DNA from 2 places in the Bradyrhizobium sp. F1.4.3 genome. Region 2 is predicted to be linked to the other one. Evidence: riboswitches for the same ligand, from Rfam matches in the RefSeq annotation. Region 2 holds a riboswitch; the other holds the start of a gene.
What was found. Region 2 has a riboswitch for glycine ahead of gcvT (glycine cleavage system aminomethyltransferase GcvT). Riboswitches for the same ligand answer to the same signal wherever they lie in the genome.
Positions count from the first base shown of each region.

Region 1 (3,383 bases), 150 kb from region 2:
AGCGAGGTGCGGATGCGCTCGAGCCGCTCCGGCGTCGCGTTGTCGCCGGCGAGAATCGCGGCGGGATCGCCCGGGGTGAGGCGGAGCAGCAGGAAGACGAACAGCGCCACCACCCCCATCACGGGCACCGCGGCCAGAACGCGGCGAATGAGATAACCTAGCATGCACCTATCTCCGGCTGCGGAACTTGTGGCGGCCTGAGGCGGCCGTGGAGTCTGTCGTGTCTATCATGCGTGCCTGTCATTCGGGCTGGAAAAGCCGGCAGGAGATGCCGCCTTTTCGGGGCAAATTGTGTGCCAAGGGCAGGGCGGTCGCAAGGGGCCGCCCCGCACTGGTATTCGACCACTCAAGATGCACGGCGCATCGCGCGCTCAACCACAAGTGAGGGGACGGTGGGTGGCGCATTGAGCCCGCGCCAGCCGTCGATGGTCCCGGCTATCATCTGCGCAGTTGCAGCCGACAGCGTCCAGCCGAGATGGCCATGGCCGGTGTTGAAGAACACGCCCGGCATCCGCCCTGCGCGTATCACGGGCATCATGTTCGGCATCATCGGGCGCAGTCCGGCCCACGGCACAACCCGCGAGGTTTCGACGGCGGGGAAGTTGCTGCGCACCCAGTCGACCAAGGGCTGAACGCGGTCGGCGCGGATGTCGCGATTGAAGTCGTTGAACTCGGCCGTTCCGGCGACGCGGAAGCGATCGGCGCCGAGCCGGCTGGTGACGATCTTGGCGGCCTCGTCGAGCAGGCTGACGGTCGGCGTCGCGTTACGGCTCTCGGCAGAGTCGAGCTGCACCGTGATCGAGTAGCCTTTCACCGGGTAGACGTTGACGCGCTCGTCGAGAAGGGCGGCGAAGTGGCGGCTGGCCACACCGGCGCAGACCACGACGCCGTCCGCCTTCAGCATTCCGCGCGTGGCCGCGTCGCTTGCGGCAAGATCGGCCCAGCCGATGACAAAGCCGCTGCCTGCGCGGGCGATCGAATCGATGTTGGCTTCGTGGATGAAAGTCGCCCCGCGCCGCTTGCAGGCGTCTGCCAGCCCGCGCGTGAACTTGTGGATATCGCCGGTCGCATCCGAAGGTGTGTAGAAGCCGCCGTAATACGCCTTGCGCAGCGTCGGCTCGATGCTGCGGATTTCCTCCGGCGTTACCGGGCGGCGATCGAGGCCGCCTTCCTGCAACAGCGCATTGACGCGAAGGCCGGATTCAAAACCCTTCTTGTCGTGATAGATGTGGAGGATGCCGCGGCGCTCGAGATCGAAGTCGATGCCTTCACGTTCGGCGATCGCGAACAGGTGCTTGCGGGCTTCGATTGCGAGCCGCGTGGTCTCGATGGTGTTGGTGCGGTAGTTGCCGATGTTGGCGACGAACTCGCTCATCCAGGAATATTTGTGCCAGTTCGGCCGCGGGTTCATCAGCAGCGGCGCATCGCGCCGGAACATCCAGCGTAGGCCTTTCAGGATCGTCGCAGTGCTATTCCACACCTCGGCATTGCTGGCAGAGAGCTGTCCGCCATTGGCGAAGGAGGTCTCCATCGCGGCGTAGCGGTGCTTGTCGAGCACCGTCACCTTGTAGCCGCGTTCGAGCAAGGCATAGGCGGTCGTTACGCCGGTGATGCCGGCGCCGATGATGACGATATGAGTCATGATGAGTTCGGGGCTCCCGTGAGTTAGAGTCGGCTAACCGCCGGCCATAAGGCCGTTGGCGGCGCCCCATCTGTCACGGTTACCTGAGAGCTTGATCCGGCGCGGGACCTTGCGAGGCGAACCTCATAAGACCTTTGCGGACTATCCCCTTCGGTGGACGTCACGACCACGCTGGCCGTGCCGTCTCTCTCCAGATCGTCCTGACGATACAGTCCTTTTGCCTGAGAGTTTCCGGGGCGGTTGCTCCGTCGGCGCCGCAACGAAAGCCGAAACCTTCGCTGCGATCTCTCCCGCATCGTCGCGTGGACCATCGAGCAGTACGATACGCCTCATTTTTGGACAAGGCTAAATTTCGACCGCCACTGCCAACGCATTGTGCAGTGCGAAGTTGGTTCAAATTATTCCAGCGTCGCAAGCAGTCCCGCCAGCAGGCGCCCGCGCTCGACCAGGCTGTCGACTTCGATGAACTCCTCCAGCGTGTGACCGTTGCCACCGCGCACGCCCAAACCGTCGAGCGTCGGGATGCCCATCGCGCCCGTAAAGTTGCCATCGGAGCCGCCGCCGGAGCTTGCATGCGGCAGCTCGGCGCCGAGCGACCTGGCGATGCCGTGCGCCTTCTCGTACAGCGCCATGGTGCCAGCATCCGGCTCCCACACGGGCCGCGTCACGCCGCGCGTGACCTTGAACGAGACGTCATTGGCTGTGCCCGACAGAGCCAGCATCCGCTCCACGCCGCGGTCGAGATCGGCTTGGCGCTTGGCCATGGAGAGCGCCTCGCCGGTAGCGGTCGTGGCGACGCAATTGACCCATTGGCCGCCATGCACGACGCCGACCGAGAAGGTGCAGTCGTCCGTGGTCATCGCGTCGATCGCGAGAATCTGCCGCGCCATCTCGCGGATCGCCGAGCGTCCCGCCGACAGGGTCGCGCCGGCGTGGCTCGGCCGGCCCGTCGCTTCGAGATTGAAACGGGCGATCGCGTAACGTCCGGTGGTAACGCCGTTGTCGGCGCGGCCGGGCTCCGGCACCAGGACGTATTTGTTGCGTGCAGCCTCGGCCTCGATGATGTCGCGCGTCGACGGCGTGCCGACTTCCTCGTCGGGCGTGAAGAGCACGGTGATCGGCAGCGGCGTGGTGAAGGAGGCACGCGCCAGTTGCCGGATCGCTTCCAGCGAGAGGTAGTTGCCGCCCTTCATGTCGTAGATGCCGGGGCCGTAGCATCTGCTGCCCTCGCGACGCCATTTCAGCTTCTCGATAGTACCGACCGGGTGGACGGTATCCATGTGCCCGGCGATCAGGATTCCCGGCTCGCCCTGCTTCGGATGCGGAAAGCGCGCCCGGATGACGCCGCCGAAGCCCTGTCGGCCGGCGATGCGCTCGATCGTCGCACCCATGATCGCCATCTCCCGCGCTGCGATATCGAGCATGCGGTTGACGGCGTTCGCGTCCCAGGTCGGGCTTTCGCATTCCACCCAGCTGCGCAGACCCTGGAGCATGGCCTCGGAATCGAAGGGGAGATTGGTTGGATTCATCGGGAGGTCTCTCAAGCTTTGAAAGATGGAACGCGCATTGCATCCGCGAGAGGCGGGATAGGCGGACAGCGTTGTAGAGCCAAACCGATCTTTGTGGAGCCCGTGCGCGCGCCGCCATGGGCTGCGCCGAAACCGGATTGACGCGCTCGGCACTGTCTGTAAGTCTCGAAAAGATAAAGGCATTGCATAAGGTTAGTTCGCCTAAAGAACGA
Region 1 is NZ_JBEPRN010000005.1:221,210-224,592, forward strand. It holds gene ABIB73_RS17535 (ABC transporter permease) at 1-164, opposite strand, end outside; gene ABIB73_RS17540 (D-amino acid dehydrogenase) at 347-1,642, opposite strand; glycine riboswitch at 1,711-1,838, opposite strand; glycine riboswitch at 1,842-1,945, opposite strand; gene ABIB73_RS17545 (M20/M25/M40 family metallo-hydrolase) at 2,041-3,171, opposite strand.
Region 1: it holds a riboswitch for glycine, as region 2 does, so the genes downstream of both, ABIB73_RS17540 (D-amino acid dehydrogenase) here and gcvT (glycine cleavage system aminomethyltransferase GcvT) in region 2, are expected to answer to the same signal.

Region 2 (3,383 bases):
CGCATCCGAATTGATCAGCGCCGGCTCGGCGGCGAGCGCGTCGTTCGTCTCCAGCACTTCGCCTGAGATCGGCGCGTAGACGTCGGACGCGGCCTTCACGGATTCCACGACGGCTGCGGCTTCGGTCTTCTTCAGCGTGCGGCCGACTTTGGGCAGTTCGACGAACACGACGTCGCCGAGCTGCGACTGCGCATAGTCGGTGATGCCGACGGTTGCGACATCGCCGTCGATGGCCAGCCATTCATGGTCGGAGGTAAACAGCGTCGTGGTCATTTTCGATCCTCAGCGTTTGTAGGTGTTTTTCACGAAGGGCATGGCGGCGACCGTGACGGCCAAGCGCTGGCCGCGCACCTCGGCGAAGAGTTGTGTGCCGAGCGCGCTCGACGCGGTGGGCAAGTAGCCCATTGCCACTGGCGCATTCAGGCTCGGGCCGAAGCCGCCCGACGTGACCTTTCCGATCGGCTCCCCGCCCGCGGCATCCGCAAACAACAGCGCGCCCTCGCGCGCCGGCGCGCGGCCCTCGGTGCGCAGGCCGACGCGGCGGCGGCTTGCGCCCTGGTCGAAATGCGCGAGAATCTTTTCCGCACCGGGAAAGCCACCGGCGCGGGCGCCGCCGCTACGGCGGCTCTTCTGCACCGACCATTCCAGCGCGGCCTCGACCGGCGTGGTCTCGGTGTCGATGTCGTGGCCGTAGAGGCAGAGCCCGGCTTCCAGCCGCAGGCTGTCGCGCGCGCCGAGGCCGATCGGCAGCACGTCGGGATTGTCCAGCAGCGTCTTGGCGAGGCGTTCGGCGTCCGCAGCGGGAACCGAAATCTCAAAACCGTCCTCGCCGGTATAGCCGGAGCGCGACACGAAACAGTCGATGCCCGCGACCTTGTGCGGGCCGGCGTCCATGAACTTCATGGCTGGCGCCTCCGCACACAATTTCGCCAACACCGATTCCGCCTTCGGACCCTGGAGCGCGACCAGCGCGCGGCCGCTGAGCGATTCGATGATGCAGTCGTCGGACAAATGCGCGCGCAGATGCGCCTCGTCCTCGGCCTTGCAGGCGGCGTTGACCACCAGGAACAAATGGTCGCCGAAATTGGCGACCATCAGATCGTCCAGGATGCCGCCATCCGCATTGGTGAACTGGGCGTAGCGCTGCCGTCCCGGCGCAACCGCGACGATGTCCTGCGGCACCAGCCGCTCCAGCGCGCGGGCGGCGTCCTCGACCTTGCCCGACTTCGGCCGGAGCGCGATCTGGCCCATGTGGGAGACGTCGAACAGGCCGGCGGAGGTGCGGGTATGGAGATGCTCCTTCAGCACGCCTGCCGGATATTGCACGGGCATGTCATAGCCCGCGAACGGCACCATCTTGCCGCCAAGGGACACATGAAGCCCGTGAAGGGACGTATGTTTCAGGGAATCTTGGTCGTCGCGCGAAAGCATCACAGGGCCCTCGGCGGTTCCCGAGGACAATTCCCCGCGGACACCACCCGAAGCCCCATCTGTCGCTGTGCCTGAGAGTATTATCCCGTCGGCGGACGCTGTCCGGGCCAACCCTTCTTAGAAGGACATGCCCGCCGGCGTCTCTTTCCAGATGCTGTCAAAGCCACGCGGTCCTTTTGCCTGAGAGTTTCCGGGGCGGTTGCTCCTTCGGCGCCGGCACCAAAGTCGGTCTCTCCCGACGTGGCCGTACGATACAGATGGGTACAGACCACAGCCCGGCCAAGCCTGTCAACGCGGGCTTTGCGGCTTTCAACGGGATTGCGCGCCTGCGGCAACCCTCTGATCTCCCTGCACAGTTTCTGGACAGCGAAGCTGGCCTTGTCTAAAAGCGCTTTGGCCCGCAGATATCAGCCTGAATCTCAAGGTTTGGATGGCGTATAGCGGGTCCAAGCACACCCGATTGGATGAACATGAGCGGCGTCAACGAGATCAGGTCGACCTTTCTGAACTTCTTTGCCGAGAACGGCCACGAGATCGTGTCGTCCTCGCCATTGGTGCCGCGCAACGACCCCACGTTGATGTTCACCAATGCCGGCATGGTGCAGTTCAAGAACGTCTTCACCGGCGTCGAGAAGCGGCCCTATCAGCGCGCCACCACCTCGCAGAAATGCGTGCGCGCCGGCGGCAAGCACAACGACCTCGACAATGTCGGCTACACCGCGCGCCATCTCACCTTCTTCGAGATGCTCGGCAACTTCTCGTTCGGCGACTATTTCAAGGAGCGCGCGATCGAGCTTGCCTGGACGCTGATCACCAGGGATTTCGGCCTGAACAAGGACAAGCTGCTCGTCACCGTCTATCACACCGACGACGAGGCGGCCGGGCTCTGGAAGAAGATCGCGGGCTTCTCCGACGATCGCATCATTCGCATCCAGACCTCGGACAATTTCTGGGCGATGGGCGACACCGGTCCGTGTGGCCCGTGCTCGGAGATCTTCATCGATCGCGGCGATCACATCTGGGGCGGGCCTCCGGGCTCGCCGGAAGAGGACGGCGACCGCTTCCTCGAATTCTGGAACCTGGTGTTCATGCAGTACGAGCAGGTGACGAAGGAGGAGCGCGTGCCGCTGCCGCGTCCCTCGATCGACACCGGCATGGGGCTGGAGCGCATGGCCAGCATCATGCAGGGCGTCGACAGCGTGTTCGAGACCGATCTGTTCCGCCACCTGATCGATGCGACCGCGTCGGCGCTGGGCCACGGGCCGAACGAGCAGACGGTTGCCTCGTTCCGCGTCATCGCCGACCATCTGCGCTCCTCGGCGTTCCTGGTCTCCGACGGCGTGCTGCCCTCGAACGAGGGCCGCGGCTATGTGCTGCGCCGGATCATGCGCCGCGCGATGCGCCATGCGCAGCTGCTCGGCGCCAAGGACCCGCTGATGCATCGCCTGGTCTGGGCACTCGTCCGCGAGATGGGCCAAGCCTATCCGGAATTGATGCGCGCGGAAAACCTGATCGAGGAGACGCTGCGGCTGGAAGAGACCCGCTTCCGCAGGACGCTGGTGCGCGGACTTGCCATCCTCGACGAGAAGTCGGCGTCCCTGAAGAAGGGCGATATGTTCGACGGCGACGTCGCCTTCACGCTGTACGACACCTACGGCTTCCCGCTGGATCTGACGCAGGACGCGCTGAAGTCGCGCGGCATCGGCGTCGACCAGTCCGCCTTCACCGACGCGATGGAGCGTCAGAAAGCCAAGGCGCGCGAATCGTGGAAGGGTTCGGGCGAAGCGGCTTCCGAGGCGATCTGGTTCCCGCTGCGCGAAAAACTCGGGGCCACCGAATTTTTGGGCTACGAGACCGAGAGTGCCGAAGGCGTGGTCTCCGCGCTGGTCAAGGACGGCAAGGAAGCTGACAGCCTCAAGGCGGGCGAAACCGGCGCGCTGCTGCTGAACCAG
Region 2 is NZ_JBEPRN010000005.1:71,295-74,677, forward strand. It holds gene gcvH (glycine cleavage system protein GcvH) at 1-273, opposite strand, end outside; gene gcvT (glycine cleavage system aminomethyltransferase GcvT) at 283-1,431, opposite strand; glycine riboswitch at 1,591-1,679, opposite strand; gene alaS (alanine--tRNA ligase) at 1,902-3,383, shown strand, end outside.